DNA from 3 places in the Pseudoduganella sp. RAF19 genome. Region 2 is predicted to be linked to each of the others. Evidence: predicted binding sites of a transcription regulator. Region 2 holds the regulator's gene; each other region holds the start of a gene.

Region 1 (6,835 bases), on a different contig from region 2:
CGCGCGGCTCGCCGAAGAAGCCAAATAGCTGCCGCTTCGCATTTGCCTCAATCAGCTTGCGCACCTGCACCGGCCCGACGCCACGCGCAGCTGCGATGCGCGGCACCTGGTACTGCGCGGCAGCCAGGCTGATTTCAGGGTCCAGGCCACTGCCTGAAGCGGTAACCAGATCGACTGGAATTGGCGCTTTATTGGACGGATCGGCAGCCTTCAGCGCATCGATGCGTCCTTTAACTGCTTCAAGATAAGCCGGATTTGCCGGGCCGAGATTAGAGCCGCTGGAGCCCGAAGCGTTGTTCGGCATAGGGCCGGTGGCCGACGGGCGGCCCCAGAAGTATTTCGGCGAAGTGAAAGCCTGGCCGATCAGCATGGAGCCAACCGGCTTGCCATGCGCTTCAACCAGGCTGCCTGCCGCCTGCTGCGGGAAGGCCAGGTTGCCGATGCCGGTAACAGCCAGCGGATAAAGCAGGCCGCAGATCAGGGTCAGGCCAGTAAATACCGCAAGAGCGGGACGAATGACGGATTTCATGGTCGCTCCTTATACAAAGTTAAAGGCTGCCAGCAGCATGTCGATCAGCTTGATGCCGATGAAAGGAAGGATGATGCCGCCCACGCCATACACCAGCAGGTTACGGCGCAGCAGCGCGGTGGCGCCAATGGCACGATAGCGAACACCCTTCAGCGCCAGCGGAATCAGGAACACGATGATCAGCGCGTTGAAGATCACGGCGGACATGATCGCGGACGACGGGCTGGCCAGGCGCATCACATCCAGCGCCTTCAGCTGCGGATACGTGCCAACGAAGGCCGCCGGAATGATGGCGAAGTATTTCGCAATGTCGTTGGAAATCGAGAAGGTGGTCAGCGAGCCGCGTGTCATCAGCATCTGCTTGCCGATTTCCACGATTTCCAGCAGCTTGGTCGGGTTGGAGTCCAGATCGACCATATTTCCCGCCTCCTTCGCGGCCTGGGTGCCGGAATTCATGGCCACGGCCACGTCGGCCTGCGCCAGCGCAGGGGCGTCGTTGGTCCCGTCGCCGGTCATCGCTACGAGGCGGCCTTCGCCCTGGTAGTTGCGGATCAATTTCAGTTTGTCTTCCGGAGTGGCTTCGGCCAGGAAGTCGTCCACGCCAGCTTCAGCAGCGATGGCGGCGGCGGTCAGCTTGTTATCGCCGGTGATCATCACGGTCTTGATGCCCATGCGGCGCAGTTCAGCAAAACGCTCCTTGATGCCGCCTTTGACGATGTCTTTCAGTTCCACGACACCGATCACGCGGGCGCCTTCGCATACCACCAGCGGCGTGCTGCCGCGGCGCGCCACATCATCCACGATGCGCGCCACTTCGGCCGGGTAGGCTTCTCCCATGCCTTCCACGTGGCGCTTGATCGCTTCCGCCGCACCCTTGCGGATCTGGCGCTCGCCGATGTCCACGCCGCTCATGCGGGTATTGGCGGAGAACGGGATGAACAGCGCATGCAGGCTGGCCATCTCGCGTTCGCGGATATTGAACTTCTGTTTGGCCAGCACGACGATGCTGCGGCCTTCCGGTGTTTCGTCCGCCAGCGACGCCAGTTGCGCCACGTCGGCCAGCTGCTGCTCGCTCACGCCTGGCGCCGGGAAGAAGCCGGAAGCCTGGCGGTTGCCGAGCGTGATGGTGCCGGTCTTGTCCAACAGGAGCACGTCCACGTCGCCCGCTGCTTCAACAGCACGGCCGGAAGTGGCGATCACATTCGCCTGCATCATGCGGCTCATGCCTGCCACGCCGATCGCGGACAGCAAGCCGCCAATCGTGGTCGGAATCAGGCAGACCAGCAGCGCAATCAGAACGGTGATGGTGACCGGCGTACCGGAATGCGCAGCGTCCACCGAGAACAGGGAGAACGGCAGCAAGGTCACGGTGACGACCAGGAACACGATGGTCAGCGCCACCAGCAGGATGGTCAGGGCGATCTCGTTGGGCGTTTTCTGACGGCGTGCACCTTCCACCATGGCGATCATGCGGTCCAGGAAGGTTTCGCCGGGATTGGCAGTAACCAGCATGACCAGCCAGTCCGACAGCACGCGCGTACCGCCGGTGACGGAGGAGAAATCGCCACCCGATTCGCGGATCACCGGCGCCGATTCTCCTGTGATGGCGCTTTCGTCCACCGAAGCCACGCCTTCAACCACCTCGCCATCGATCGGAATGATATCGCCCGCTTCGACCAGCACGTACTGGCCCTTGCGCAGTTCATTGGCATTGCAAGGCAGCCAGGGGGTGCCATGTTTGCCGGACTGCAGACGCTTGGCGGTCACGCTCTGCTTCAAGCCTCGCAGCGTTGCGGCCTGCGCCTTGCTGCGGCCCTCGGCCAGTGCTTCGGCAAAGTTTGCGAACAAGACCGTGAACCACAGCCAGACGGCAGTAGCCAGAATAAAGCCCGCTGGCGCCTCGCCTTCGCCGCGCAAGGCCTGGACGTAGAGCAGCGTGGTGATGATGCTGCCCACGTAAACCACGAACATCACAGGGCTGCGCAGTTGAATGCGCGGGTCCAGTTTGCGGAAAGCGTCCGCGATGGCGGGGCCGACCAGACCGGAGTCGAAGAGCTTGAGGCTCTTGCCCGGCGTGGCGGAAATCTGTGCCAGGTCCGAGCCCGGCGTTTGTGCTTGCGACATGATGCTTCCCTCGCGATTATTTGCTGAATACCTGCAGATGCTCGACCACAGGGCCAAGCGCCAGCGCAGGTACGTAATTGAGCACGCCAACCAGGATCACGACGCCGATCAGCAGGCCGACAAACATTGGACCGTGCGTTGGCATGGTGCCGGAGTTGGCTTCCAGGCGCTTCTTGCCCGCCAGCGAGCCCGCGATGGCCAGGATCGGCACGATCATGGCGAAGCGGCCGAACCACATGGCGATGCCCAGCATCCAGTTATAGAAAGGCGTATTGGCGGACAAGCCGGCAAACGCGCTGCCGTTGTTATTGGCGGCCGAGCTGAAGGCGTACAGGATTTCGGAGAAACCATGCGCTCCCGGATTCGCCATGCCGGCCTTGCCCACATCGAGCATCACGGCGATCGCGGTACCGGCCAGCACCAGCGTCGGCGTGACGAGGATGGCGATGGAGGTCATCTTCATCTCATACGACTGGATTTTCTTGCCCAGATATTCCGGCGTGCGGCCAATCATCAGGCCTGCAATGAACACAGCCATGATGGCGAAGATCAGCATGCCGTACAGGCCGGAGCCCACGCCGCCGAACACCACTTCGCCCAGCTGGATCAACAGCATCGGCACCATGCCTCCCAGCGGCATGAAGGAATCGTGCATGCCGTTGACTGCGCCGCAGGACGCAGCCGTGGTCACCGCTGCAAACAGTGCCGAAGCGTTGATGCCGAAGCGGGTTTCCTTGCCTTCCATATTGCCGCCCGATTGCATGGCGGTGGTGTGCTGGTCCACACCAAGGGCTTGCAGCGCCGGGTGGGCTTGCTGCTCGGCGGCGAACACGCACAGCGTCATGACAACAAAGATCGCAGTCATCGCGGCCAGCACAGCCCAGCCCTGGCGGCGATCGCCCACCATGCGGCCGAAAGTGAAGCACAGCGCCGCAGGAATCAGGAAGATCGCCAGCATCTGCACGAAGTTGCTTAACGCGGTCGGGTTCTCATATGGATGCGCCGAGTTGGCGTTGAAGAAGCCGCCGCCGTTCGTGCCCAGCATTTTGATCGCTTCCTGCGATGCGACCGGCCCCATCGCGATGGTCTGGGTACTGGTGGTCAGGGTTTCCAGCACCGGCTGCCCCTTGGCATCCAGCACCGGCTGGCCGGCCGCGTCGTTCTTCGGCTGGCTGTAGGTGACCGCGTCCATCAGGTGCACATCCTGATAGGCGGAGAAGTTCTGGATCACACCCTGGCTCGTTAAGAACACGGCAAACACCAGCGACAGCGGCAGCAGCACATACAGGCTGGAGCGCGTTACGTCGGCCCAGAAATTGCCGATGGACCTGGCCGAGCGCGAGCTGAAACCGCGGATCAGCGCAAAGGCCACGGCAATGCCGGTCGCCGCGGAGAAGAAGTTCTGGCAAGTCAGCACCAGCATCTGGGTCAGGTAGCTCATGGTCTGCTCACCGCTGTAGCCCTGCCAGTTGGTGTTCGCCACAAAGCTCACGGCCGTATTGAAGGCCGAATCGGGGCTGACGTTCGCCATCGATTGCGGATTGAGCGGCAGCCACGCTTGCACGCGCTGCAGGCCGTAAGTGACCAGCGCGCCCAGCGTATTGAAGACCAGCAGGGCGACGGCATACGCCTTCCACCCCATGCCCTCCCCGGCTTTCACGCCGGCGACACGGTACAGCGCACGCTCAATGGGACCGAGCCAGCGCATGCCGGGCACGGCGCCGCCCTCACCCACGCGCGCCAGCAGCGCGCCGAGTGGCCAGGACACCGCCAGCAGCACGGCCAGGAAGACGATCAGCAGAATAATGGCCTGGGCGCTCATCACAGATCCTCCGCCTTCAGCAAGGCATAAACCAGATAGACCAGCAGGCCGGCGGACGCCACGGCGCCCAGCAGATAGAACGCGCTCATTGCGGGCCCCCCAGCTTGTCGCAGCCTGCGGCGAATGCCCAGGTCACGACCAGGAAGCCCACGATTGCGCCGATGAACACAACATCCATTCTTGTCCTCGCAACAGGGGTAGTTTCGATGGTTCCAGCTTATCGAGCGAGGTCTAAAGATGGTGTAAAGACTTGGAGATGTGGTGTAAACAAGGCGTAAACGCCGCATAATTATTCAAATGACAAGTGATACTGTATAAAAACACACTATCCACTTGCTACACCCCCGTCGGTTAAGGATAGAATGCGGAGCGTCCGTGTTTAACCAAAACCGCAACTCCAAGTATGGCCACTAAAAAACCAGTATCCGACTACAGCGAATCATCCATCCGCGTCCTCAAGGGCCTGGAGCCTGTCAAACAGCGCCCCGGCATGTACACGCGCACGGAAAACCCGCTGCACATCATCCAGGAAGTGATCGACAACGCCTCTGACGAGGCGCTCGGCGGCCATTGCAAAAATATTATCGTCACGCAGAATGCGGACGGCTCCATCACGGTGGAAGACGACGGCCGCGGCATCCCGGTCGGTCTGCACCCTGAAGAAAACGTGCCGACGGTGGAAATCGTCTTTACCCGCCTGCACGCAGGCGGTAAATTCGACAAAGGCTCGGGCGGCGCTTACGCCTTCTCGGGCGGCCTGCACGGCGTTGGCGTGTCGGTGACCAATGCGCTGTCCAAGCGCCTTGAGATCTCCGTCTGGCGCAAGGACGACGCGGGTAACGGCTTCCACCATCTGGCCTTCGAAAACGGCGACCTGGTCGAACCACTGAACTCGCAGCCGGCGCCGAAAGACGGCAAGAAGTCCGGTACCCGCGTGACCGCCTGGCCGGATCCGAAGTATTTCGACTCGCCGCTGATCTCGCAGGTCGAGCTGCAACGCCTGCTGCGCTCCAAGGCCGTGCTGCTGCCGGGCGTGTCGGTCACGCTGAAGAACGCCAAGAACGGCGACGAGCAGACCTGGATGTACAAGGATGGCCTGCGCGGCTACCTGAACGAACAGCTGGCCCAGACCTCGAACGGCGAAACCATCGTCCCCCTGTTCGAAGGCGAGCAGTTCGCCACGCCGGACGCTGAAGGCTTTGCCGAAGGTGAAGGCGCATCATGGGTGGTGGCATGGACCGAGGAAGGCGGCGTGGTGCGCGAGTCCTACGTCAATCTGATTCCAACGCCAAACGGCGGCACCCACGAATCCGGCCTGCGTGAAGGCCTGTTCGGTGCGATGAAGAATTTCGTCGAGCTGCACTCGCTGCTGCCGAAAGGCGTGAAGCTTCTGCCGGAAGACGTGTTCGCACGCGCTTCCTTCGTGCTGTCGGCCAAAGTGCTGGACCCGCAATTCCAGGGCCAGATCAAGGAACGCCTGAATTCGCGTGATGCGGTGCGCCTGGTGTCCACCTTCTCCAAGCCTGCGCTGGAGCTGTGGCTGAACCAGCACATCGACTACGGCAAGAAGCTGGCCGAACTGGTGATCAAGCAGGCCCAGTCCCGCCTGCGTTCCGCACAAAAGGTCGAGAAGAAGAAGTCTTCCGGCGTGGCCGTGCTGCCGGGTAAGCTGACCGATTGCGAAACCGACGACGTGACCCGCACCGAATTGTTCCTGGTCGAGGGTGACTCGGCAGGCGGTTCGGCCAAGATGGGCCGCGACAAGGAATTCCAGGCCATCCTGCCGCTGCGCGGCAAGGTGCTGAACTCCTGGGAGACGGACCGCGATCGCCTGTACGCCAATAACGAGATCCACGACATCGCCGTGGCAATCGGTGTCGATCCGCACAACTACGGCGAGTCGCCGGACCTGAGCGGCCTCCGCTACGGCAAAATCTGCATCCTCTCCGATGCGGATGTCGACGGTTCCCACATCCAGGTGCTGCTGCTTACCCTCTTCTTCCGCCACTTCCCGGCGCTGATCGAGAAGGGCCATATCTGCGTGGCGCGTCCACCACTGTATCGCGTGGATGCACCGGCGCGCGGCAAGAAGCCGATCCAGAAGCTGTATGCGCTGGATGACGGCGAACTGGTGGCGATCGAGGACAAGCTGCGCAAGGATGGTCTCAAGGATGGATCGTGGACCATCTCCCGCTTCAAAGGCCTGGGCGAAATGAATGCGGAGCAGCTGTGGGAAACCACCATGAATCCGGATACCCGCCGCCTGCTGCCGGTGTCGCTGGGCGACTTCGATCACAGCTACTCGTCTTCCCGCTTCAATATGCTGATGGGTAAAGGCGAAGCCGCCGCCCGCCGCGCCT
Region 2 (6,835 bases):
GTCCAGGATGTCGTCCATCTTGGTAATCAGCTTGTGGATGTCGTCGCGGTCCAGCGGCGTGATGAAGGTCTTGTGCAGCAGGTCCACTGCAGCGTAGGTGATCTTGTCAGCCTGCTTCTCGATGCTTTCGATCGCATGCACGCGATTTTCCAGGTCATCGAAATTAGTCATCAGGCCCACCATTTCTTTGGCGCCCTTCACGCACAGTTCCGCGTGCTGGTTGAACATGTCAAAGAACTTGCCCTCGGTGGGCATCAAACGTCCAAACATTTTTTTTCTCCGTTGGTTGATTCATTGCGGGCCGCAGAGCGCAGCCCCTGGCTTTATCAGTCGCCCTGGTAGATCGACAGATTGCCGGTGTAATTGCCAAACTTGGTGTACGCACCGATCCAGGTCAGGCGGATGGCGCCAATCGGACCGTTACGCTGCTTACCGATAATGATTTCAGCAGTACCTTTATCCGGCGAGTCGGGGTTATAGACTTCGTCGCGATACAGGAAAATAATCACGTCCGCGTCCTGCTCGATAGCGCCGGATTCGCGCAAGTCGGACATCACGGGACGTTTATTGGGGCGTTGTTCCAGCGAGCGGTTCAGCTGGGACAGTGCGATGACGGGGCAATGCAGCTCTTTCGCCAGGCCCTTCAGCGAACGCGAGATTTCGGAAATCTCCGCCGAGCGGTTGTCGCCCGGCTGGCTGCCCTGCATCAGCTGCAGGTAGTCGACCACGATCAGACCCAGCTTGCCGCATTGGCGGGCCAGGCGCCGCGCACGGGCGCGCATCTCGATCGGGTTCAGCGCCGGCGTTTCGTCGATAAACACCTGGGCTTCGTTCATCTTCTGGATGGCGGCGGTCAGGCGCGGCCAATCCTCGTCGATCAGCTTACCGGTACGCAGGCGGTGCTGGTCCAGCTTACCGACGGAACCCAGCATACGCATGGCCAGCTGCACACCGCCCATCTCCATCGAGAACACGGCCACCGGCAGGCCGGCTTCCACTGCGACGTTTTCGGCGATGTTCATCGAGAAGGCGGTCTTGCCCATGGACGGACGGCCTGCCACCACGACCATGTCGCCCGGCTGCAGGCCGGAGGTCATGCGGTCCAGATCGATCCAGCCGGTTGGCACACCCGTCACTTCCGAGGTCGTGTCGCGCGAATACAGTTCATCGATACGCTCGACCACCTGGGTCAGCAGGGGCTGCACCGGCAGCCAGCCGGCCGCACCACGCGAGCCCTGTTCGGCAATTGCGAAGATCTTCGCTTCGGCCTCGTCCAGGATCTGCTTCACTTCCGCGCCTTGCGGATTGAAGGCCTTGCCCGACACTTCGTCGGCCACGGTAATCAGCTTGCGCAGCACGCCGCGGTCGCGCACGATCTCGGCGTAACGGCGGATGTTGGCGGCGGACGGCGTGTTCTGCGCCATCGCGTTCAGGTAGGCCATGCCGCCTACCTCCTCGGCCTTGCCCAGCATCTGCAGGGCTTCTGCCACGGTCACCACGTCGGCCGGCTTGCCCGAGTTAATCAGGCGAACCATCTGTTCGAAGATGATGCGGTGATCGTAGCGGTAAAAATCTTCCGAACGCATCAAGTCCGCAATACGGTCCCATGCCGCGTTATCACGCAGCAGGCCGCCGATGACAGATTGCTCTGCCTCGATGGAGTGCGGCGGGATTCGGAGGGCATCGACTTGCGGGTCGGCGGATGGAGCGGGATTCATGGCGCGCATTATACCTGCTTCGAGGATGATCAAACTTACTGGCAATAAAAAAGCCGGGCGCTGCCGCCCGGCTTTTCTATTTGTACAACAATTACTTAGGCAGCTTCGCCAACCACGGCAACGGTTACTTCCGCCAGCACGTCGGTGTGCAGGGAAACAGCAACCGGGAATTCGCCAACGGTCTTCAGCGGGCCGGTCGGCAGGCGCACGGCAGCTTTTTCCACGGCGAAGCCAGCTTTGGTCAGGGCTTCAGCGATGTCGAAGTTGGTCACGGAACCGAACAGACGGCCGTCCACGCCAGCTTTCTGAGCCACGGTCACGGTCATGCCGTTCAGCTTTTCGCCTTGTGCCTGGGCAGCAGCCAGCTTGGCAGCAGCAGCTTTTTCCAGTTCAGCGCGCTTGGCTTCGAATTCAGCCACAGCAGCGGTGGTCGCACGGCGAGCCAGCTTTTGCGGGATCAGGAAGTTACGTGCGTAACCGTCCTTGACCTTTACCACGTCGCCCAGGTTGCCGACGTTAACAACTTTTTCCAACAGAATGATTTGCATAGTGTTCTCCAGGATCTCTGATCTGATCGCTAATTAAGCGTGGTGCAGATCGGTGTATGGCAGCAGGGCCAGGTAGCGGGCGCGCTTGATAGCGGTGTCAACTTGACGCTGGTAGTGCGCCTTGGTGCCGGTCAGGCGTGCTGGCATGATCTTGCCGTTTTCCTGGATGAAGTCTTTCAGGGTGTCTACATCTTTGTAGTCCACTTGCTCAACGCCAGCGGCGGTGAAGCGGCAGAACTTCTTGCGCTTGAACAGAGGGTTTTGCTGCTTGCGCTTTTCTTTCAGCTTGAGCTTGTTTTTGTCGAACTTTTTACCGAATGCCATTTTAGGCTCCTGTATCTAAAAATTGCACCGTCTCAGACGGTACGAAAATCAATGATGTGAAATACCAGGGTTCTGCTATTGCGGTTTTTCTTGGCCAGGAATCCGGTGAACTCATAGATGCCGCCGAGGGTCGCTTCACTGAACCGTTTGCTGATATCGCCTGCCGCAACGGCGGGGATCTCAAACTCGGCCAGTCTGGCGATGCCTGCCTCCATCTGTTGCGAACTGTGCTGCAATACTGCATTCACAATCGGCAGACCGGCCGGGGTGTAGCGGACGCTGTCCCGTTCGGTGATGAGGGCAATGACTCGTAGCTGGTTCAGACCTTCTTCCTGATCAGGACTTAGGCCGCTGCAGGAGCTGCTGGTGCTTCGGCGCGATGGCTCTTGGCCGCGTCTTCACGCTGAACCGACTTCATCATTGGCGAAGGAGCGGTTTCCGCTTTCTTCATCTTGACGGTCAGGTGACGCAGCACGGCATCATTGAATTTGAATGCGGTTTCCAGTTCGACCAGAGTCTCGTTGTCGCACTCGATGTTCATGCAGATGTAGTGTGCCTTGGCCAGCTTCTGGATCGAGTACGCCATTTGACGGCGGCCCCAATCTTCCACGCGGTGCACGTTACCGCCGCGCGAGGTCACGCTGGTCTTGTAACGTTCGATCATCGCGGGCACTTGCTCGCTTTGGTCCGGATGGACGATAAATACGATTTCGTAGTGACGCATGTAAACTCCCTTAAGGACTGTGAAAATAGCCCACCCTGGCGTCAAGACAGGTGTGGGAAGAGGTAAGCCCGCAAATATACCACTTTTTCCCAGCCAGCTCAAGCACCTCCCTGCTTTGCCTCAAGCCTGGCTGGCCGGCGAACAGGCATGCTGGGGCATTTTTCTTCCCTGATGTGCAGGCAGTCATCGACTGGAATGAGCAATATTGTTTTCGCGACACGAATGGAGCGCACAACAGGGAAATGATTTATACGATGTTCCAGACTGGATGAAGCCACTGCCTTCCGATCCGCATCTCAAGATCGGGGCTTGCTCCGCGTGCGCTTCGGTGCGATTGACGATGAAACACTGGCCCTGCGCCACACCGCCACAGATCGCCAGCCACAGCAGCTCGGCATTGCGCTGGTGCAGGAAAAGACGCCGGCGTCGGCGCTGTCAGTTGCCGGGCTGCCCCTCAGGTAAGGAAGGAATTCGCACCGGCTGGCGCGAGAGGATGCCGATCACGAACGCCACGCCCGTCACAAACCAGATCAGGGACGCGACCACATCAAACGTGGTCACATGCGAAGGGAATTTGATCACGGACGGTACCAGCAGCAGGCCGCGGAGCAGGCAGACGGCGGCGATCGTGCCTTGCGCCTGCGGGACAAACGGCAACCAGCGCAGGCGGCGCGCACCAGTGCCAGCCAGTGCGTACAGGGAGCATAACAGCATCAGTCCGCCGATCACCACCGAACCAAGCGGCGCCAGCGCAGTGCCGCCGCGCGCCGAGGCGACCACGGCAGGCGGCGCCTGGAAGAACGCGTACCACTCCGCTCCCAACAGAGGTGCCAGGAAATGAATCAGTGCGCCGAACAGCGCAATACCAGCAGCGAGCAAGAAAGCATAGCGTCCCATCCCGTCCTCCGAGCATTGTCGTTTCGACATTAAGCCGAAATTTTTCTCAGGATGCAACAATTTTGCTTGCATTATGGTCCACACTGTACAAAAATACAGACTGTCTATATCCACAGCACACGTACCATGATCAAGCTCACAGCACGTCAAGAACAAATCCTCAATCTGATCAGGGACGCGATCGACAACACCGGCTTCCCGCCGACCCGCGCGGAGATCGCCGCGGAACTCGGCTTCAAGTCCGCCAACGCTGCCGAAGAACACCTGAAAGCCCTGCAGCGCAAGGGCGCCATCGAGATCACTGCCGGCACCTCGCGCGGCATCCGTCTGACCGGCAGCTTCGGCGCCGCAGCATCGGGCACCGGTGCGGCAAGCAGCGCAGCAACCAGCTCGCGCCGCGCCACCGTCCATACTGACGACGACGCCCTGCCCCAGGTACCCGCCGGCATGCTGGTTTCATTGCCGCTGATCGGCCGCGTGGCCGCAGGCTCGCCTATCCTGGCGCAGGAAAATCTGGAAACCAGCTACAACGTTGACCCCAACCTGTTCTCGTCCAAGCCCGACTTCCTGCTGAAAGTACGCGGCGAATCGATGCGCGACATCGGCATCATGGACGGCGACCTGCTGGCGGTGAAGAAGACCGACAGCGCCCGCAACGGCCAGATCGTGGTCGCGCGCATCGGCAATGAAGTGACGGTAAAGCGCTACCGCAAATCCGGCTCCACCGTCGAACTGCTGCCGGAAAACCCGGACTTCAAGGTCATCACCGTCACGCCGGAAGACGACTTCGCGCTGGAAGGCCTGGCCGTGGGCCTGATGAGGACCTGGCACTAATGATCCAGCTGTACGGGAACTGCGAGTCCGGCCACAGCTACAAGGTCAAGCTGCTACTGGAAGTGGCGGGCGTGCCGCACGAGTACCAAGAGATCGACCTGCGCCTGGCGCGGGCCGATCGCCCGGAGCCCTTCCGCAGCCTGGCCAAATACTGCGAAGTGCCCTTGCTGGTCCACGACGGCAAACCGTACGTGCAATCGAACGCCATCCTGCTGCACATGGCCGAACATCTCGGCGCATGGGGCGGCGAATCGAAGGAACGCCTGGAACGCTGCCGCGAATGGCTGTTCTGGGAAGCCAACCGCATCGGCTTCTCCATGGCCCACCTGCGCTATGGCCAGAAGTTCGACGATGCCGGTGCCTATGCAGGCACCGTGCTGCCATGGTTCCGCCGCCGCTTCGATGACGATATGGTGCGCCTGGATGAGGAACTGACGGACGGCCGCCAGTTCCTGCTGGACGATCAGCCCAGCATTGCCGACCTGTCGCTTTGCGGTTACCTGTTCTGGCCTGAACAAGCCAACGTCAGCTATCCGCCGCGCGTTGCAGCCTGGCTCGATCGCATCCGCGCCCTGCCCGGCTGGCGCCACCCGTACCAGATGCCAGGGGCCGCCCCTTGGTAGCGAAGGCGTACTAAGCGCGCCTCAGCGATCCTTGCGGCGCACTGCGACCTGGCCGCCGGCCTGGTCGATGTAGACAGCGTAATGCTGGAAGAAGTCTGCGCCGGCAATACCGTCGGCAGTGAATTGTTCGGGCAGGTCGTGCAGCAATGGCTGGAAGCTGATGCCATCGTCGCCCAGTCCCGCCTCGACGTAGTTGCAGCCGCGGCCCGGCCCAATATTCATCGGACACGTGCCGGTTTCGTCATTCTTTTCCTCTGCACGCTGGCGGCTTACAACCGAAATTGTGGACGCCGAATCCAGCACCAGCCGGTAGCTGGTGCGCGGGTTCACGAAGCGCACCACCAGTCCTTCCTTGCTCGCTTCGTAAGGCAGCACCTTCCATAGGCCGCCATGCTGCACTTTGGCGCCAAAGCTGAATTGGCGCGCGCTGTAGTCGTACACGAAAGCCTGCTTCGCAAACAGCGGCAGGCCGATGACGGAGAACTTGTCTTCCGGCTGCGGCAGCGGTTCGCCGAGGTGCAGGCCCCAGGGCTTGAACGCCTGGCCGCGCACTTCGCCGAAATGCACACCGTTGAGTACCAGATCGAGAATCACGAATTCGTCGGCCTCCTGCTCCTGGCCGGACAGGTCGCGCGTATGCAATTTGCGGCCGGTCAGTTTCAAGCCCGGCACCTTGGCCAGCAAGTCCGGCGTGAGATGCAGCGCCGTGTTGGAGCCGGTGTCCAGCAGGAAGGGATGGGATTTGCCCGCGATTTTGAGCGACACCACCGGACGGCCGTCCTGCAGCTCGACAGGCACGGTGACGGTGCTGGCCGCGAGAGCCACATACGCCGGCAGTGCCAGCGCGGCAGACAACGCAGCAGCCGGCATCCAGCGAAGGCGCATCATGCGTCGAGCGCGGAGCGGAAATCGTCCAGCAGGTCGGCCGTGTCTTCGATGCCGACCGATACACGGATCAGCGAATCGGCAATGCCCATCGATGCACGGCGCTCCGGCCCCATCTCGAAGAAGATGGTATGCGACACCGGAATCACCAGCGTGCGCGTATCGCCCAGGTTGGACGTTGCGATCGCCAGCTTCAGCTTGTTCAGGTAATCGAAGCAATCGATGCCTTCCGCCAGTTCGAAGGACAGCAGTGAACCGTAATCCTTGAACAGCTCCGAAGCG
Region 3 (6,835 bases), on a different contig from region 2:
GTGCTTGGGCGCTTTTTTCGTTTTAGACCATTCTTCCAGCATTTCCCACTTCACGTCGTCCAGCTTTTTCATCATTTCCGGCGTGCCGACGTTGGCCGCCAGTTCCAGGCGGTGGCCGTTCGGATCGAAGAAATAGATCGACTTGAAGATGGTGTGATTGACGGGACCCAGCACGTCGATGCCGCCGGCGACCAGGCGCTCTTTGGCGGCCAGCAGCTCGTCCATCGAGTCCACTTCCAGCGCCAGGTGCTGCACCCAGGCCGGAGTGTTTTCATCGCGGCCCATGGTGGGCTGGGTCGGCAGTTCGAAGAAGGCCAGCACGTTGCCGTGGCCAGCGTCCAGGAACACGTGCATGTAAGGGTCCGGCGCCTTGGTCGATGGCACCTCGTCTTCGGCGATGGCCAGCACGAAGTTCATGTTCAGGTGCTTCACGTACCAGTCCACGGTCTCCTTTGCGTCCTTGCAGCGGTAGGCGACGTGGTGGATTTGCTTGATTTTCATGGCGGGGTCTCCTCAGTATTCCGACATTAAACTCCCGTTTCAGCTATCATACAAACGATATTTTCATGGCAATTTATTAGATTTCCTGATGAGTCCAACCGTTCGCCAGATGCGCGCCCTCGTTGCGCTGGCCCGCACCGGCAGCTTCACCCTTGCTGCCGAGCTGCTGCACGTAACCCAGTCCGCCCTGTCCGGCCAGATCAAGGAGCTGGAACAGTTGCTGGGCGTGAAAGCGGTGGAGCGCAATACGCGCCGCGTGCAGCTGTCGGAAGTGGGCCGCGAGCTGTATCCCCTGTTCGACAAGATGCTGCAGGACCTGGACGGCGCCATGGCCGATATCGCCAGCCGCAAGGCGCTGAAGAAAGGCATCGTGCGCGTGGCCGCGCCGCAGATGCTGAGCTGCACCCTGCTGCCGGAGGTGATTGCTTCTTATCGCGAGGCCTATCCGGGCGTGCAGGTGCAGCTGATCGACTGCCCGGTCGACAATGTCTCGCCGCGCGTTTCCAGCGGCGAGGTGGACGTGGGCATTGGTCCCGAGCGCGACCTGCTGGGCGATGTGGATGCGCAGCTGCTGTTCGAAATGCCCTTCATGGCGGTGTTCCCGGCCGGCCATCCGCTGGCCGCCCAGGATTGCGTGCGCTGGTCCGAACTGAATGCCCATCCTTTGATTGCACTGCAGGGCCAGTTCACCGAGCGCCTGCTGCGCGAGATGCACTCGCTCAGCCCTTATAACGAAGTGACCTTCATGACGACGGCCCTGGCCATGGTCGCCGCCGGCCTTGGTGTGACGGCCTGCCTGCCGTACGCCGCGACCATGGTGCGCCGCTACGGACTGGAAATGCGTCCGCTCACCGAACCCGAATTGATGCGCAAGTTCTTCATTTACACCAAGGCCTCGCGCACGCCTTCGCCCGCTGCGGAACGCTTCATCAGCTTCCTCGGCGAACACGCCCTATAATGATCGCCATGACTCACGACACCAGTGCAATCAACAAAACGATGGATATGTTCGACGGCCACCATAGCGTGTGGCTGTTCGGATATGGGTCCCTGATCTACAAAGCCGACTTCCCCTTCATCGACCGCCGCCCCGCCAGCATCACCGGCTGGACGCGCCGCTTCTGGCAAGGCTCGCACGATCACCGCGGCACGCCCGAGTCGCCCGGCCGCGTGGCGACCTTGATCCCGGAAGAAGGCGCGGTCTGCCACGGTGTGGCTTACCTCGTCACGCCCGAAGAATTCGCCCATCTCGACCACCGCGAGAAAAACGGCTACCTGCGCCTGGCCATCGACATCCGTTTCGACAATGACGGCAGCGTCGAAGAAGGCCTGGTCTACATCGCCACCGCCGACAACGCCGCCTACCTCGGCGACGCCCCTGTCGAAGAAATTGCCCGCCACATCGCGGCAGCCTCCGGCCCCAGCGGCCCCAACATCGAATATCTCCTCCGCCTGGCCGAATCCCTGCGCGACATGGGCCACCACGACGAGCACGTCCACGCCATCGAAGAACACCTGGCCGCGCTGAACAAGGCTTAAAACAGATCCATCTGCCCCGCTGCTGCGGCGGCTTTGGCGCGCGGACTGAGCGCGGGAACGATCAGAGGGCGCTTGAATTGGGTGCAGTCGAGCTGGCGGAAGCGAGTGCCGCGGCCAAGCATGCCGAGGCGCTTGGTGGCTTTGGCGATGCGCTGGTCGATCAGGTCGGCCCAGATACCTTCACCGTGCATGCGGTTGCCGAAGGTCGCGTCGTAATCCTTCCCGCCGCGCATATCGCGAACGCGGTTCATCACGCGCGCCGCGCGGTCGGGGAAATGGGCCTCCAGCCATTCCTTGAACAGCGGACTCACTTCCCATGGCAGGCGCAGCACCACATAGCTCGCCATCACCGCCCCGGCATCACGCGCGGCCTTCATCACTTTCTCGATATCCGGCTCGGTCACAAACGGAATGATGGGCGCGATACTCACGCCGACGGGGATGCCCGCCTTGGCCAGCGTTTCGACGGTGCGCAGGCGGCGTGAAGGTGCGGCGGCGCGCGGCTCCAGGGTACGCGAGATCTTGCTGTCCAGCGTAGTGATGGTGATCGACGCTGCGGCCAGATTTTTGGCCGCCATCGCGCCGAGAATGTCCACATCGCGCTCGATCAAGGAAGACTTGGTAATCAGGCCCACCGGATGATCGCACTCCTGCAGCACTTCCAGCACGCGGCGCGTAATCCTGTACTGGCGCTCGCAGGGCTGATAAGCGTCCGTGTTGACGCCCAGCGCGATGGGTTCCGGAACGTAGCTCGCCTTGGCCAGCTCACTGCTCAGCAGCTCGGGCGCATTGGTCTTGGCGAACAGGCGCGTTTCGAAGTCCAGCCCCGGCGACAAGCCCAGATAGCTGTGCGAGGGACGCGCGAAACAATAAATGCAGCCGTGTTCGCAGCCACGGTAGGGATTCAGCGATACATTGAAAGGAATGTCCGGCGACTGGTTGCGCGTCAAAATCGACTTGGCCGTTTCGTCGGTGACGTGGGTGCGCCAGGCCTTGGGCTCCTCTTCCTCGCGCTCCCAGCCATCGTCATACAGCTCGCGCCCGAACACCTCATAGCGCCCCTGCAGGTTGGACACCGCCCCGCGCCCTTTTTGCGCCTTCAGCGACTGCGGCGGCAGCATGACCTGCCCCTCGAATTCTTCGTCCTGCATGAGCTGCCTCGGATACTGTATATATATCCAGTATTTTAAGCCTCACAGCGGCCAGCCGCAAGCGCGGCGGCAGACAGCCCCGCCGGAGATGTGGTCGAACTGGTATCATTCGCACTCCTCCTGGGATGTCCCCCACCTTCAAAGAGCAATAAATGAACAAACCAACAACGCTGCCCTCCTTCGGGAGCCGGATTTCCCTCGCCATCGGTGCTTTTTTCAAGATCCTTGGCGACGCCGAATTCGCTGCCCGCGTGCGCGATGACCAGGTTGGCCCCGTCGCGGCCCCTGTTCCCGCACCGGCCCCTGCGCCAGCCCCTGCTCCAGCACCAGCCGCCGCGCCACTGCGCGAAGCCACGCCGGACGCAGCCCTGCAGCTTCTCAGCCTGCTGCAACGCGAAGCGCGCCTGATCGATTTCACGCAAGAGAATCTGTCCGGCTATGCCGACGCAGACATTGGCGCCGCGGCGCGCGTGGTGCACGAAGGCTGCGCCAAAGTGCTGCGCGAGCACTTCAGCATCGAATCCGTGCGCAACGAAGCCGAAGGCAGCCGCATTACGCTGCCGGAGGGCTTCGACGCGGCCGCCGTGCGCCTGACCGGCAACGTGGTCGGCAAGGCCCCCTTCACCGGTACGCTGAGCCACCGTGGCTGGCGCGCCACCAGCGTGCATCTGCCGAAACTGGCGGAAGCACATGACGCAAAAATCCTGGCGCCGGCCGAGGTGGAACTGTGAGCGATTCCCGTTACGCCATTGGCATCGACCTTGGCACCACGCACAGCGCCCTGTCCTATGTGGACCTGGGCGGCAGCGACGGCGAGAAAACCCAGCACGGCGTGTTGCCGATTCCGCAGCTGACCGGCCCCGGCACCGTCGAAGACTTGCCGCTGCTACCGTCCTTCCTTTATCTGCCGCACGCCGATGAACTGGCGCCCGGCGATCTGCAAATGCCATGGGCCGCTCAAGCGGGCCAGGTGACGGGCGAAATGGCGCGCAGCCGCGGCGCCACCACGCCGATCCGCCTGGTGTCGAGCGCCAAGAGCTGGCTGTGCCACCCTGGCGTGGACCGCCGCGCCGCCATCCTGCCGAACGATGCGCCGGAAGAAGTGCAGCGCGTGTCGCCACTGGAAGCATCCACGCGCTACCTGCAGCACCTGCGCAGCGCCTGGGACAAGGCGCATCCGGAAGCGCCTTTCAACGAGCAGGCCATCACGGTCACGATTCCCGCATCCTTCGATCCGGCCGCGCGCGAACTGACGGCCGAAGCCGCGAAGGCCGCCGGCTACGAAGCCATGACGCTGCTGGAAGAACCACAGGCTGCCCTGTACAGCTGGATTCAGGGCAGCGATGGCCGCTGGCGCAAGGAAGTGAAGCCGGGCGACATCATCCTGGTGGTCGACGTGGGCGGCGGCACCAGCGACTTCTCGCTGATCGCCATCCTGGAACGCGACGGCAAGCTGGAACCGCACCGCGTGGCCGTGGGCGACCATATCCTGCTGGGCGGCGACAATATGGACCTGGCCCTGGCCCATCTCGTGGCGCGCAAGCTGGCCGCGAATGGCACGCAGCTGGACGCCTGGCAGCTGCGCGCCCTGACCTACGGCTGCCGCGCCGCCAAGGAAAACCTGCTGGCCAATGCCCAAGCCGAGACCTGGCCTATCGTGGTGCCAAGCCGCGGCTCGAAACTGATTGGCGGCTCGATCCGCACCGAACTGACGCGCGCTGAAGTGACCACCTTCATCACCGACGGTTTCTTCCCGCTTGTTGAGGCATCGGCGCGTCCGGCTGTGCGACCTCGCGCGGGCCTGACCCAGCTTGGCCTGCCTTACGCGCAGGACGCCGCCATCACCCGCCACCTGGCCGCCTTCCTTGGCCGCCAGGTGGGCGCAACGGCTGAACTGGAAGGCTTCACGCCAAATCCGGCCCACACCTTCCTGCATCCGAGCGCGGTGCTGTTCAACGGCGGCGTGTTCAAGTCCGAGCTGCTGTCGCAGCGCGTGATGGATACTATCAACGGTTGGCTATCCACCGAAGGCGCCGAACCGGCGCGTATGCTGGGTGGCGCCGACCTGGATCTGGCCGTAGCACGCGGCGCGGCTTACTACAGCTATGTGCGTCGCGGCGCCGGTGTGCGCATCCGTGGCGGCACGGCGCGTTCCTACTATGTGGCGGTCGAATCCTCGATGCCGGCGATTCCGGGCATGGAGCCGCCAATCCAGGCGCTGTGCGTGGCGCCGTTCGGCATGGAAGAAGGTAGCGAGTTGGAACTGCCGGGCCAGGAATTCGGTCTGGTGGTCGGCGAGCCGGTGCACTTCCGCTTCTTCGGTTCCTCCGTGCGCCGTCAGGACCAGATCGGCGATGTGCTCGATTCCTGGAGCCCCGATGAACTGATCGAGCTGAATGAAATCCAGGCCACGCTGTCGCCGGAAGGCCGTCAGTCGGGCGATGTAGTGCAGGTGCGCCTGCATGCTTATGCCAGCGAAGCGGGTACGCTCGAACTGCTGGCGGTGGCCCGCGATGGCCAGCGCTGGAAGGTGGAGTTCGACGTGCGCGGCGCCGCTGAGGGGCAATGACCTATTTAGTCGGCATCGACCTGGGCACCACGAATACGGTGCTCGCTTATGCGGCGCCTGGCGCCGCCATTGAACTCTTCCCCATCGAGCAGCTGATCGCGCCCGGCGAAGTCGCGGCGCAGACGCTGCTCCCTTCTCTGCGTTACCATCCCGCTCCAGGCGAACTTCCCGGCAGCACTGGCGCGGCCGGCGATGCCGTGATCGGCGCCCTCGCGCGCAAGCTTGGCGCTCAGGTGCCGGGCCGCCTCGTCGCCAGCGCCAAGAGCTGGCTCTCGCATCCCGACGTCGACCGCACCGCCCCCATCCTGCCGTGGGGCGCCGACGCCGATGTGCCGAAAGTCTCGCCGGTCGAGGCCAGCGCAAGCTATCTCACCCACCTGCGCCATGCCTGGAATGCGCGCTTCCCCAAGCAGCCGCTGGAACGCCAGCAGATTGTGCTGACCATTCCGGCGTCCTTCGATGAAGGCGCGCGTGCCCTCACGCTGCAAGCGGCGCGCATGGCCGGATTGTCCGTGCGCCTGCTGGAAGAGCCGCAGGCGGCCTTCTACGATTGGTTGCATCGGCATCGCGATACGCTGGCTTCCGAGCTGGCCGGCGCTAAACTCGTGCTGGTTGCCGACGTCGGCGGCGGTACCACGGACTTCAGTCTGATCAGCGTCGCACTGCGCGATGGCCAGCCGGAGCTGACGCGCATTGGCGTCGGCAACCACCTGATCCTGGGTGGCGACAATATGGACCTGGCGCTGGCACGGCTGGCCGAATCGCGGCTGCCCGGCGGCGGCGGCGCGGCCGGGACGCGCCTGTCCGCCGGCCAGCTCGCGCAGCTCACCGAGCGCGCCCGCTCCGCCAAAGAACTGCTGCTGGCGCCGGACGCGCCCGAGCAGACCACGATCACCCTGCTGGGTTCGGGCTCGCGCCTGATCGGCGGCAGCCGCAGCGCCACGCTGACGCGCACCGAGGTCGAACAGATTGTCGTCGACGGCTTCTTCCCGCGCAACGAACAGCAGGAAAGCGCCAGGCGCTCGCGCGGCGGCATCGTCGAATTCGGCCTGCCCTATGCCAGCGATCCCGCAGT

What was found. Region 2 encodes LexA, which represses DNA repair genes until DNA is damaged. Its sites were predicted from a motif close to ACTGTATNNNNATACAGT; they were not measured.
Region 1: AB4Z19_RS19450 (DNA topoisomerase IV subunit B) is a predicted target of LexA. The motif match lies at 4,785-4,802, and genes of this name have one in related genera.
Region 3: AB4Z19_RS00250 (PA0069 family radical SAM protein) is a predicted target of LexA. The motif match lies at 3,206-3,223, and genes of this name have one in related genera.

Annotation. Positions count from the first base shown of each region.
Region 1 covers NZ_JBFREF010000007.1:57,792-64,626, reverse strand. Annotated here, with positions in the region: gene kdpC (potassium-transporting ATPase subunit KdpC) at 1-529, opposite strand, end outside; gene kdpB (potassium-transporting ATPase subunit KdpB) at 539-2,653, opposite strand; gene kdpA (potassium-transporting ATPase subunit KdpA) at 2,670-4,475, opposite strand; gene kdpF (K(+)-transporting ATPase subunit F) at 4,475-4,564, opposite strand; gene AB4Z19_RS19455 (potassium ABC transporter ATPase) at 4,561-4,653, opposite strand; gene AB4Z19_RS19450 (DNA topoisomerase IV subunit B) at 4,879-6,835, shown strand, end outside.
Region 2 covers NZ_JBFREF010000003.1:551,057-557,891, reverse strand. Annotated here, with positions in the region: gene AB4Z19_RS10420 (DUF47 domain-containing protein) at 1-270, opposite strand, end outside; gene AB4Z19_RS10415 (replicative DNA helicase) at 327-1,727, opposite strand; gene rplI (50S ribosomal protein L9) at 1,814-2,266, opposite strand; gene rpsR (30S ribosomal protein S18) at 2,300-2,590, opposite strand; gene priB (primosomal replication protein N) at 2,623-2,913, opposite strand; gene rpsF (30S ribosomal protein S6) at 2,934-3,314, opposite strand; gene AB4Z19_RS10390 (hypothetical protein) at 3,750-4,211, opposite strand; gene lexA (transcriptional repressor LexA) at 4,338-5,045, shown strand; gene AB4Z19_RS10380 (glutathione S-transferase family protein) at 5,045-5,668, shown strand; gene AB4Z19_RS10375 (hypothetical protein) at 5,690-6,556, opposite strand; gene AB4Z19_RS10370 (cystathionine gamma-synthase family protein) at 6,553-6,835, opposite strand, start outside.
Region 3 covers NZ_JBFREF010000001.1:56,003-62,837, reverse strand. Annotated here, with positions in the region: gene AB4Z19_RS00265 (VOC family protein) at 1-501, opposite strand, end outside; gene AB4Z19_RS00260 (LysR family transcriptional regulator) at 590-1,459, shown strand; gene AB4Z19_RS00255 (gamma-glutamylcyclotransferase) at 1,468-2,040, shown strand; gene AB4Z19_RS00250 (PA0069 family radical SAM protein) at 2,037-3,191, opposite strand; gene AB4Z19_RS00245 (DUF2760 domain-containing protein) at 3,344-3,922, shown strand; gene AB4Z19_RS00240 (Hsp70 family protein) at 3,919-5,760, shown strand; gene AB4Z19_RS00235 (Hsp70 family protein) at 5,757-6,835, shown strand, end outside.